3 regions of the Paenibacillus sp. FSL K6-2393 genome follow, and region 2 is predicted to be linked to each of the others. Evidence: a T-box and tRNA genes for the amino acid it is inferred to sense, from the RefSeq annotation. Region 2 holds a T-box; the other regions hold tRNA genes.

Region 1 (4,208 bases), 180 kb from region 2:
AGCCCTCTATGCCTGGGCTGGGGGCGAATGGCCGGAGGAGATACCTAATCCATTCGCAGGGACTACTAAGAGTGTAGACCATACCATTACGTTCCCTTCAGAGCGTTATCCCGAAACGGCCAACCATATTAAAGCAGCTATCAAGGCAGGGCATTCGGATGTTTGCACCATTGATCGTAATGGAGCGGAAGGCAATCGGGATTTATCCCTTAAAGGTGTTCCAGTCAAAAAAGGTAAGGATCGTGACGAGTGGCCCATGGCGATGTGCGCTGAGGGAGGAACAGGTGCAGATATCCAGTACATTACCCCGAAAGATAATCGTGGTGCAGGTTCATGGGTAGGGAATCAGTTAAGTACATATCCGGATGGAACACGAGTGAAGTTTGTAGTGAAGTAACAACAGGATATGGGTGGACAGAAACAAGGATAGAGTAAGGCTTTTGTTGTGAGGTCAGTGGCAGCGTGGTACAGGAAAAGTAGAAGAGAAAAACCAGACGTGCATGCGTCTGGTTTTTTGGTATAAAGTGCTGGCATAAATAGATCTAGTTAACGTATCTATACGGGAACTGGAGTTTCTAGGATTACAGAGCCGACTAAACGAGTTGCATTCCGCTTAAATGATGAGACCGGATGCTTAACAGACGCGTAACGTGTTCAACCTCATCAAACGGTATCCACAGACTGCCGTGAACCGTACGTAAGGAGAGAATGGATGTATCAGCGGTACGCTCGGGAAAACCGGTTACCGTCTGACCGCTTGTATTACGAACCATGATCTGTTGTTTGCGCCGGATGGCAATTTCTACCTCTTTTTTCATAAGTCATTGCTCCTGATTATGAGATGTTAAATCCATATGTCAATGTTTTCAATGGTTAATTTGTCTTCTTTATCTAGTCTATCAGAACTAGGTATAGATTTCCAGAAGAGAAATCAACATTCTTCTAGGTGATTTGTCTTAGCTGTGGACGATCCGTTTTTGAATGGGGATTACGGGGTTATATTAGGGTAAAAGGAGGGGAACGGAATGACACAATTGATTATTGGGCTGGCCAGTACCGAGAACGAGGCTATAATTATGCTGAATAAGGTCAAAGAGGAAGGTATTAAGGATAAATATTTGGGAGCGGTGGCGAAGGAGCAGCTTAATCTGGAGCTGGTGAGCGAGAAGACAGGTCTGCCCAAACCGTTGAAGGGTGCCGGAACAGATGGTGCCTTTGGCGCTCTGAAAGGCATATTGGCTGGGCTGGGGAGGCGAATGGATCAGACAATGTCGATCGGAAATGCAGTGCGTAGACTCGCTGGTAATGAGATTGGGAGTGAGACTGATGATTTGGTGCTTACACTGACTGAAGCGGGGATCTCGGAGGAGGATGCGCGGTATTACGAAGATTGGCTGTTAAAGGACCATATCTTGGTTATCGTGGAGTGCAGTGAGGAAGAAGCGGCTCGTGTTCGACCTATTTTACTTTTTTAGTTTAATTTAAGGCTGATTTTAGGTTTCTTTAATGTTGGGGAGGTATTCTTATCTCACACCTCCCTTAATATAGATTGGTTTACCGGAAGTCCGGGACCGCAACTCGGACTTTCTAGGCACTGTGAGCTTACGCTTGCAGTGCCTGTTTCATTTATATAAGTTGAACTAAAGATTATTTACACTGACACTCCGATGTCAGAATAACCTTCTAATCGCTGTTATCCCCAGATTTTTTCGATTCCCTTTTCTCAAGGGAAAATCCGGTGATAGCGTATGCTTCCGATGCAGCTTTCTTTCAGAAAGCTTTTAGGCGAGCGCTTCGCTTTTTCAGTTTTTTCTGTCCTCTCCGTTATCGTGTAAATCATTAGTTAAACTTATATAGTTAGATTATTTTTATAAAAGTGTTGCAAAGTTAATTAGTTCATGGTAAGATATTTCTTGTCGCCAAGAAATACATAATCCTGCCGGGGTGGCGGAATTGGCAGACGCACAGGACTTAAAATCCTGCGGTAGGTGACTACCGTACCGGTTCGATCCCGGTCCTCGGCATCTTAAAAAGAAAGATCGTATGACGCTTGTTAACCAAGCTGCATACGATCTTTTTTTGTTTTCTTTAATATGAATGTCACTTCATAGCTGACCACTTCACAGTGCAGTTCATAAACATAAACCCTGCATAATACATATCAGAAGGTACATTTACCTGACTTTTATGAAGAGACGGAACAATGGTGTATACTATCCGTAGGCATATATTACCTTTACCTTGCTGAACGATATAAGTTCAACTACACATTTACACGATACAGCGATCGGAAGGTTATTCTGTCATCGGAATGCTCGTGTAAATAACCATATGTGAACTTATATTGAGTCACAAAATCAATAAAACAATCTTATGGACGGAGGACTCAAGTTTATGTTGAAACAGCTTAAGCCATACAAGGTGTTACAGGAGCGCAGAATCGAAGAATTGAAATCGGATGCGTATCTGTTGGAGCACCAGAAATCCGGGGCCAAAATTGTACTTTTGTCCAATCAGGACGACAACAAAGTATTCAGTATCGGTTTCCGCACACCTCCGGAAGATGATACAGGGGTAGCCCATATCCTCGAACACTCCGTGCTCTGTGGGTCCAAGAAATTTCCGGCCAAGGATTCTTTTGTTGAGTTGCTGAAAGGTTCATTGAATACATTCCTTAACGCCATGACGTATCCCGATAAGACGATTTACCCGATTGCGAGTCGTAATGATCATGACTTCCATAACCTGATGGATATATATCTGGACGCGGTATTGAATACAAATATTTATGAGAATGAAAAGATTTTTTTGCAAGAAGGCTGGAACTACAACCTGACCTCTGCTGACGATGAGTTAACCTACAACGGAGTTGTATATAACGAGATGAAAGGTGCCTTTTCTTCACCAGAACGAATGGTGCGCAGAGAAGTGTTGAACTCCCTTTTCCCGGATACCACATACTCCTCTGAGTCTGGCGGGTTCCCGGAAGCTATCCTGGATCTAACGTATCAGGGGCTGCTGGATTTCCACACGAGATACTATCATCCTTCCAACAGTTACATCTATCTCTACGGCGATATGGATATGGAAGAGAAGCTGCAATGGCTCGATGAGAACTACCTGAGTGCATATGATCGAATCGAGATTGATTCGGCCATTCAACTTCAACCTGCCTTTGCAAAACGGGTAGACACAGTTAAGACTTACTCTGCGGGAAGTACGGAATCGGAAGTGGATAACAGCTTCTTGACCTACAATGCGGTGATTGGCACAAGTCTGGACAAGGAACTGAACATTTCGTTCCAAATTCTGTTATACGCCCTGCTGAACGCTCCGGGAGCGGTATTGAAACAGGCTTTGCTGGATAAAGGAATTGCGAAGGACGTCTACGGTTCGTATGATGACAGCCTGTATCAGCCCGTGTTCACGGTTGGACTGAAGAAGAGTAATCTGGCGAGCAAAGAGGATTTCCTGGGAACGGTCAAAGAAGTGCTTGAGCGTGTGGTAAAAGAAGGCTTTGATCCTAAAGCGCTCCTTGCAGGAATTAACTCCTATGAGTTCAATCACAGAGAAGCGGACTATGGCAGAATGCCGAAAGGCCTGATCTACGGATTCTCCTCCCTGCAAAGCTGGTTATACGATGAAGAAGCACCTTTCACTCATTTGGAAGCCAATGACGTATTTGCTGAGCTGCGGACAAAAATGAACGAAGGGTACTTCGAACAATTGATCGAGAAGTATTTATTGCAAAACACACATACTTCCTTTGTAGCTCTGACACCGGACAAAGGGCTGAACTCACGCAAAGAAGAAGCGTTGAAAGAACGTCTGAAAACTATTCAAGCCGGTCTTAGCAAGGAAGAAGTCCAGACGTTGATTCAGAAAACGGAGGCACTCGCCGAGTATCAGAATACACCTTCAACCAAAGAGCAGCAGCAGGTCATTCCGACGTTATCGATTGAAGATATTGAACCGAAGGCCTCTACGTTGCATCAAACGGTGAACCAAGTCGACGGCACAACCATTCTCCATCATAACCTCTACACCAACGGAATTGGTTATCTGAGACTGCTGTTTGATATCAAAGAAGTGCCACGTTATCTCCTGCCGTATGCAGGATTGCTTAAGAATGTGCTGGGTTATGTGGACACTCAAAACTACTCGTTCAATGAACTGTCCAATGAAATTCATATTCATTCAGGCGGTAT
Region 2 (4,208 bases):
TTTTTTGTTTGATTTACCATGGAGAATGAATAGCAATATTCTTAAATAGGGTAAAGGAATGCAAGAAAAGATATATCGACGTGACAAAAAGTATTGCCAGTTAAAGTAAAGGAGGTGATAATAGTCGGATAGAAAGCGTTTTCTGAGGAAATAAATCAAATGTCAATGTGAGGTGTAGAAGTGGAAAGTACATATAAAACAAGACTTTCGTCAGAACAGTTGAATGCCATAATAAAGCAGCATTTCTCTGCAAGTATACAGGACTACAAGGAAATGGTGGATGGCTGGGCCAATCATGCATATCTCATTACCCTAAGTGACGCACAGCGGGTGGTACTCAAAATTGCACCGTCGGCTTCGACAAATCTGATGCGCTGTGAACAGGATCTCATGATTGCCGAAGTTGAGGCACTACGCCTCATCACGGAGCTACAGGATGTTCCCGTACCCCAAGTGCTGGTTTATGATGATTCGTTAACCATTGCTTCAGCGCGTTATTTTATCATGGAGTATATGTCTGGAACACCCTATAATCAGGTTAAGGATCAATATTCTGCGGAAGAGCAGGAAGCCATTGAACACCAGCTGGGCCGGTACAATCGTCGAATTAATGAAATCAAGGGTGAGAAGTTTGGATATTTCTCGGAGCAAAAACAGCGTTATTCCACATGGAAAGAAGCATTTATGAATTTGATGGATGACATTCTTACCGATGGTGAAGAAGCCGGAATTACATTTTCGATCGATTACCCTGAATTGAGACGTTTGATTGAAGAAAAATCCAATGTATTGAACGATGTCAAAGAACCTGTGCTTGTCAGTTGGGATCTGTGGGATGGCAATGTGTTAATAGATAAAGGTCGAATCACAGCGATTATTGATTTTGAACGTTCACTGTGGGCAGATCCTCTGATGGAGCATTATTTCAGTCATTTTAACTATACGCCTGGTTTTGTGAAAGGGTATGGGCTTGCGATTACGACTGAAAGTGAATTGAAAAGAAGAAGTCTCTATGACTTGTACTTTGATCTGGTGCTGCGCATAGAGTGCGCTTATCGCCAATATGATAATCAGGAACATGTGAATTGGACCATTCATAATCTGGAGGAAGGCCTTGAGCGTTTTCGGTTATCCTGAACAGCAACCAGCGTTATGAAGGGTACAAACCGTAGACTTCAAGATGGCGATTATAACGTGTAATATTGACTTTGGGCTTGCTTTTTTATATAATGGTCCCGATATTGTATACATATTTCGATGATAAGGATCAGTAGTAATTCCTGTACATAACAGAGAGCCGGCGGTTGGTGCAAGCCGGTTGACAGTGATTTGCGAACTCGCCTTGGAGAAATGCGGTGATTACACCATTCTGTTTAACCTGCTTGTATAAAGCTTGGGTTCAGGAATGGAAATCCGCATCGGTTAACCGCCGTTACAGGTCCAAAGGGAGTGGATGACGAAGCACGTTCGTCCGCTAACTAGGGTGGTACCACGGGAATTCAACCTCTCGTCCCTAGCGCTGCAAACGCTACGGGATGCTGAGGTTTTTTTGTTGCAATTAAAGCTAAAGCGAATAACCTGAAGGAGGAACAATAGATGAGTGAGAATAACCAGCCGAAACACGGCTATCAGCCACAAGTCATGGAAAAAAGTTGGCAGCAATACTGGGATGCAAATAAAACGTTTAAAACGGGTGAGGACCCTGCTAAACCGAAATTTTATGCACTGGATATGTTCCCTTATCCATCCGGTTCAGGTCTGCACGTAGGTCACCCGGAAGGATATACGGCAACGGATATCGTTTCCCGTTACAAACGTATGCGCGGTTACAACGTATTGCACCCAATGGGGTGGGATGCTTTCGGTCTGCCTGCTGAGCAGCATGCACTGGATACAGGTGAACATCCACGAGATATTACATTCCGTAATATTGACAATTTCCGTCGCCAGATCAAATCGCTTGGTTTCTCCTATGACTGGGATCGTGAGATCAGCACAACGGACCCTGAATATTATAAATGGACGCAATGGATCTTTATCCAGCTGTACAATAAGGGCCTCGCTTATGTGGATGAAGTTGCAGTTAACTGGTGTGAAGCCCTTGGAACGGTACTTGCTAATGAAGAGGTTATTGATGGCAAGAGTGAACGTGGTGGACATCCGGTTGTACGCAAACCGATGCGTCAGTGGGTCCTGAGAATTACCGAGTATGCAGAGCGTCTGTTGGAAGACCTGGAAGAGCTGGATTGGTCTGAAAGCATCAAGGATATGCAACGTAACTGGATCGGTAAATCGACAGGTGCAGAAGTTGTATTTGCCATTGAAGGTCGCGAGGAAGTCATTAAGGTGTTCACTACCCGTGCGGACACATTGTTTGGTGCGAGCTTTGCAGTACTTGCTCCGGAACATGAATTGGTAGAAGCAATTACAACCGATGACCAACGTGAAGCTATTCAGGCTTATCAGGAGCAGGCTTCTCGTAAGAGTGATCTGGAACGTACGGATTTGGCCAAAGACAAAACAGGTGTTTTCACTGGCGCTTATGCAATCAACCCTGTTAATGGTGCAAAACTGCCGATCTGGATTGCTGATTACGTTCTTGCAGGTTACGGTACAGGCGCGGTTATGGCTGTTCCGGGTCATGATGCACGTGACTGGGAATTTGCGAAGCAGTTCGGTCTGGATATCATTGAGGTTATTCAAGGTGGCGACGTTACACAAGAGGCATATTCGGGTGATGGCGCGCATGTGAATTCCGATTTCCTGAACGGACTGAACAATGAAGAAGCGGTTGCCAAGATGATTGCTTGGCTGGAAGAGAACGGTAAAGGACAAGGGAAAGTAACCTATCGTCTGCGTGATTGGCTGTTCAGCCGTCAGCGTTACTGGGGTGAGCCAATCCCGATTCTGCATCTGGAAGACGGAACGATGAAGACCGTACCGGAGGATCAACTTCCACTGCTGCTGCCTGATATCGACCAGATCAAACCTTCGGGTACTGGAGAATCACCACTGGCGAATGTTACGGAGTGGGTGAATACGGTAGATCCGGAAACGGGAATGAAGGCACGTCGTGAGACCAACACCATGCCACAATGGGCAGGTAGCTGCTGGTATTACCTGCGTTTTATCGATCCGCACAATGACAAGGAACTGATCTCCAAGGAGAAACAGCAGCAATGGCTGCCAGTTGATCTGTACATTGGCGGAGCAGAGCACGCGGTACTTCACTTGCTGTACGCTCGTTTCTGGCACAAAGTGCTGTATGATCTGGGTGTTGTGGAGACCAAAGAACCTTTCCACAAACTGGTTAACCAAGGTATGATCCTGGGTACCAATAATGAGAAAATGAGTAAATCTCGTGGTAATGTCATTAACCCGGATGAAATCGTCAATGAATTCGGTGCAGATACATTGCGTCTGTACGAGATGTTCATGGGACCATTGGAAGCGACAAAACCGTGGAATGCAAACGGGGTTGAAGGCATGCACCGCTTCCTGTCACGTGTATGGCGTCTTTTCATTAACGAAGACACAGGAGCCATCAATGACAAGATTACGGTGGACGGTGGAACGGATGAGTTCAAGCGGACTGCTCACAAAACGATCAAAAAAGTTACGGAAGATCTGGAACACCTGCGCTTCAATACATCCATCAGCCAGCTGATGATTTTCATCAACGATGCATACAAAGCAGATACACTGCCTCGCGAAGCGATGGAGAACTTTGTGCAACTGTTGTCACCACTGGCACCGCATATGGCAGAGGAACTGTGGAGCCGTCTGGGTCATGAAGGTGGAATCTCTTACGTGGCTTGGCCTGAATATGATGAGTCCATGACAGTGGATGCGGAAGTAGAAATCGTTGTTCAGGTAAACGGTAAAATCGTAACTCGTGCTACGATCGCGAAGGATCTGGATGCACAGGGTATGCAGGACTTTACGATGGAGCTGGCACCTGTTAAGCAGGCGCTGGAAGGCAAGACCATTCGTAAGGTCATTGCCGTTCCAGGCAAACTCGTTAATATTGTTGCCGGTTAATCTCACCGGCTCGGAATAGTTCATCCAGCTTTAACAAATCTTCATCATATTTGTCATGTGTCGTGTGGATCAGGCTGTCGAAAACGCCGTCGAGACTTACCTTCAGCAGTGCAAGTGCCTGAGCGGTAATACCGCCAGGTACAGCGACACGAGCCTGAAGCTCTTGC
Region 3 (4,208 bases), 3.3 Mb from region 2:
TCGAGTATTTGGGATATAACCGCCGGATGCATTCCGGACAGATGTCATGGGTGAATTCGGCGTGGGTATGCTTCTCCAGATAACTCTCAACGGAGTTCCAGTGTTCCCCTTCGTCCTTGATTTGTTTGCAGACGGCGCAAATAGGCAGCAGTCCGCGCAATGTGCGCACTTCAGACAATGCCTTCTTCAATTGGTGTTCTGTCTTTCTCTGTTCGGTAATATCCATGTGTGCAATCAAAGCGAGATCGGTATCCTGAATTGAATTTGCATAAGATAGAGGGGTGATTTCTACACGAAACCACCTCTTTTCGTTGTATACAGTATACACGCAGATGTCATATGTATGATTTCGATTAAAGGGTATTCCGCGTTCTTTCAAATTCTGTGCGACAAGTGCCATGTTAGCGTTCTTGCCTCGTTTTGCCCAGGCTTCCGTCAGATGCAGGTAATGTCTATGATTACTGTGTGTATCCGGGGATGGTGAGCATTGACCGAGTCCCTGTTGCCAGGCACGGTTACAACTTTGGATAATCCAATTGTGATCAACGATGATGAGCTGGTGACGTATGGACTGGAACGACAGCCTCTCCAGATCGGATGTAACATGTCTCATGGATGGGACCCTCCTTTGGCAGAAATCTTATCTCAGTTCATCTGGAATATCCAAAATATCAGCGACCAGGTGCCTGAATCGGGTTGCTTTGCGTGTGCCGTGAATAAGATTGGATAAACGATAGGGTGGGATGCCATGCTGTTCACAAAAGGTCTTCTGGTCCACTTGAAGTTCGGTTAGCCGTCGTTTGATGGCCCATCCGAACGGTGTAACTGGTTTTTTCTTGTTCAAAAGGGTTCACCCCTGGTTAGAATGTAGTATTCAGCCGCCCTTTCTTCATGTAAAATATATAGAAATGCGAGCTGTATGTTTCATTATATACGTAAATTCGTCATCTAACAATTAAAAAAGACGGAAAAAAGTGTATTTTGTGATGAAAAATGGCGTAAATACGTAAATAAAACAAATAAAATGACAAAAAACACGTCGGCAAGGAGGTTGCCGCGTGTTTTTTAGTTTGTCTGAATAAAGGGGAGCAGGTATGAGGAGGAAGAGGATTAGGCCCTGTAGGCATGAAGTCCAGCTCCAAGCATATGGAAACTGGGGAAAAATGATTTCATGGACATCGAGGTTGGCTGTGCCAGTCCATCCGCAGCCGAGGCGCTGACGGTCTTCCATTCATTCTCCAGATCTGTGGCCAGGCGGACCATCAGATCCTTGGTTGTATCGTTGTTCAGGGGAATGACTTTGGAGGCTTCGGTTATGCAGGCATTCATGGCTGAATGCAGGTAACCAAGGACCGCCTCCTCGACCGGGATGTCGAGGTGGTGGTTAATCCAGGCGTGAACAGTGGAGAGGCAGCCAACCGAATCGTATTTGGCAAAGATCTGTTCGAGCTGGCTGAATTCAATCCAGGGGTGCAGAGCGCGTGCAAGTCTGATCAATCGTTTACCCATGGCGGCAGCTTGTTCTCTGAGATCTCCAGGGGTTCGCTGAACATGGACGAGCTTGTCGATTAGAGCTATCCGCCATGTATCCTTGTGATCTGCTGCGGTATAGATGCCTTTGATGGCCATACCTTCTAGACGAACGATGCTCGGATGCAACTGACAACGCATGAATGATTCGAGATCTTCAGCATTACGAATGGTACCCTCCCTGATATGGATATCCATGCCGAAGGAATGGGTGAACCCTCCAACCTGAATAGAGGAATCAAGCAGTTTGACATAATCGAGCAGCTTATTCCCACGGTTCACAATCATTCGCCTCCTGTGTTCGTTAAATGTCACTTAAAGTGACATTTATATTCCTTTTTGTTTGCTTTATGTTTGAAAATCCGAATTATATGATAGTTATCATCCCATAAATGTCCGCTTTTTGTCAATAGTATCCGTGAAATTTAATGGATTAAATCTGTGATTCAAATATTCGTGTTATTTTATATAACATATAAGGTTAAATATCTGCGAAGTGCAGGGAGGACTAGATATAAATGAATCAATAAGATCAGCTCAATCCGGAAAGGAGGGGATCAAATCTAATGTATGCAGTTCATGGGTAAAGATGACGAGATTATGCGATTTTTGATGAAAATGCCTAGCTGAAAAAGAAGTATTAAAAAATACTTTACTTTTGGTTCTGAACCCGGTATAATCAATTCTGTTGCCGATTATTTACGACATGCGGTCGTGGTGGAATGGCAGACACGCTATCTTGAGGGGGTAGTGGGCGTATGCCCGTGGAGGTTCGAGTCCTCTCGACCGCATCATATGAACGATTAAAAAGAAGCTTTCCATTAATGGAAGGCTTCTTTTTTTGTCTTTTTGAACAGTTTGACATCAAAGTTGATAAAAAGGCCATCCATTACCGGGGCAATGCTGCTCTACCTTCCGGCTACGGGTGGCCAATGTATTATTTTTGCAGCAAGTTCTTGATATCTTCTTCAATCTTGTCCGGTGTTGTTTTGGGAGCATAACGTTTAATTACCTGTCCGTTCTGATCCACAAGGAATTTGGTGAAATTCCATTTGATTGCTTTGGAGCCGAGCAGGCCAGGAGCTTCTGTGCTAAGGTGCTGGAATAGAGGGTGAGCGCTTGAGCCGTTCACATCAATTTTCTCAAACATAGGGAAGCTCACGCCATAATTCATCTGACAGAACTCGGCGATATCGTCGGAAGATCCTTTTTCCTGGGCAAACTGGTTGCTTGGAAAACCAAGGACTTCAAATGGCGCATCCTTGAACTTGTCTTGCAATTCTTGCAGACCTTTGAATTGAGGTGTAAGGCCGCATGAGCTTGCCGTATTCACAATCAGTAACACTTTGTCACGGTAGTCGGACATTTCAACTTCTTGACCGCGAAGGGTATTCACTTTGTAATCGTAGACTGTCATCTAAATCGCCTCCATGATATCATCTGATACCTCTTATTATATTGGTTACAATTAAATAATGCAAAACTAATATGGTGTTAAATGAATCAAAAGAGGCAAGTTGTGCAGAATGCGTGAATGAAATGCGTAGTGATTTTCGTCAGAGTGAGAATTAGATAGATTTAAAGAGATGGATAGAGTATGACCTTGTTGTAAGCGCTATTATATGTGAGTATTGCCGAAAATCTGTCGATTCGGTGATCTGTGCGGACTTTACACCGACATGGCGCGGGTGTATGATTCATAACGTAATTTCAATTTAAACTAAACTGTACCTGAAAAACGAAACAAACGATAATATCGCTCGATCTTATTTTAAGATATACGAACGATGTTTTAATCGCTGAGTTTCCATTCATTGATGAGTGGGAAACGGGGGAACCAACAGAATGCGCTGTCCAGGACAGTAGGCATTCATGGGGTGAATTTTCCGGTGACAGCCGGAAATAGGGCGACTCTCGCGCCCGAATCCGTCAGCTAACCTCGTAAGCGTTAAAGGGAGAGGCAACAAGCCGTACGCTGGTTCATGGCGTTTTCGCCATGGGTTCTTTAAGAAGCGTTCGGGAGGCCTTGGTCCCCCACGCTTCTTTTTTGTTGTCTTTTCACGCCAAGGGAGGAACGAATGATGGATACTGAGATGATCTTAGTGACTGCTCCAAATGAAGCAGGACGCAAATTTATCAAATTGCTGATGTACAAAAAAATGCCGTTTGCCGTTCTAACCAACAGTGCAGGGGAAGAGCGCAGACTCCGTAGAATCGGAGTAGAACATGTCATTCGCATGAATACGGCTGCAGCTCAAAAATGGTTTTTGCCGCAGGGCAGCGTAGGCAACGTGTTTATTTTCGAGAACAGCCTGAATCTGACCTGTCGTTATTTACAGATCTGCCGTTCATGGACATCGAAATCCCTGTGCGTCATTACAGAGCAGAGTCATCCTAAGGGCATCTATCGGGGCATGGGCGCAGACCGGATTGTATATTCGCTCAATGGGGAAGTTGGCTTTCTCCTCAATGGGTAATGCCATAGCTTGTGATTGCTCAGGTGTAAGGTGCCTGTTATAATTGAATGTATCGATAAACGGAATTTGAGGAGACTCATGCATGATGGTGAGTCTTCTTTTTTATGGTTTTAAAGGTAGATCAAGACTTTTTGAACACGAACTTTTAGATTTGGATCAGGAATCACCTGTGGCTTACAAGGAGGAATTGGCGTGCCGGAT

Evidence for each region. A T-box is a leader RNA that pairs with one kind of tRNA and senses whether it is charged. The one in region 2 lies ahead of leuS (leucine--tRNA ligase), so its partner is inferred to be a tRNA-Leu.
Region 1: it encodes a tRNA-Leu, which carries the amino acid that the T-box ahead of leuS (leucine--tRNA ligase) is inferred to sense. The anticodon was not compared.
Region 3: it encodes a tRNA-Leu, which carries the amino acid that the T-box ahead of leuS (leucine--tRNA ligase) is inferred to sense. The anticodon was not compared.

Annotation. Positions count from the first base shown of each region.
Region 1 covers NZ_JBBOCU010000001.1:2,226,262-2,230,469, forward strand. The annotation lists gene MHI14_RS09755 (NucA/NucB deoxyribonuclease domain-containing protein) at 1-397, shown strand, start outside; gene MHI14_RS09760 (hypothetical protein) at 594-818, opposite strand; gene MHI14_RS09765 (hypothetical protein) at 1,026-1,475, shown strand; tRNA gene MHI14_RS09770 (tRNA-Leu) at 1,939-2,024, shown strand; gene MHI14_RS09775 (insulinase family protein) at 2,395-4,208, shown strand, end outside.
Region 2 covers NZ_JBBOCU010000001.1:2,049,127-2,053,334, forward strand. The annotation lists gene MHI14_RS08975 (phosphotransferase family protein) at 181-1,137, shown strand; T-box leader at 1,249-1,518, shown strand; gene leuS (leucine--tRNA ligase) at 1,597-4,041, shown strand; gene comER (late competence protein ComER) at 4,022-4,208, opposite strand, start outside.
Region 3 covers NZ_JBBOCU010000001.1:5,392,744-5,396,951, reverse strand. The annotation lists gene MHI14_RS24025 (hypothetical protein) at 1-613, opposite strand, end outside; gene MHI14_RS24020 (hypothetical protein) at 641-844, opposite strand; gene MHI14_RS24015 (urease accessory protein UreF) at 1,111-1,812, opposite strand; tRNA gene MHI14_RS24010 (tRNA-Leu) at 2,239-2,321, shown strand; gene MHI14_RS24005 (glutathione peroxidase) at 2,468-2,947, opposite strand; cyclic di-AMP (ydaO/yuaA leader) riboswitch at 3,318-3,493, shown strand; gene MHI14_RS24000 (hypothetical protein) at 3,612-4,007, shown strand; gene MHI14_RS23995 (HAD family hydrolase) at 4,200-4,208, shown strand, end outside.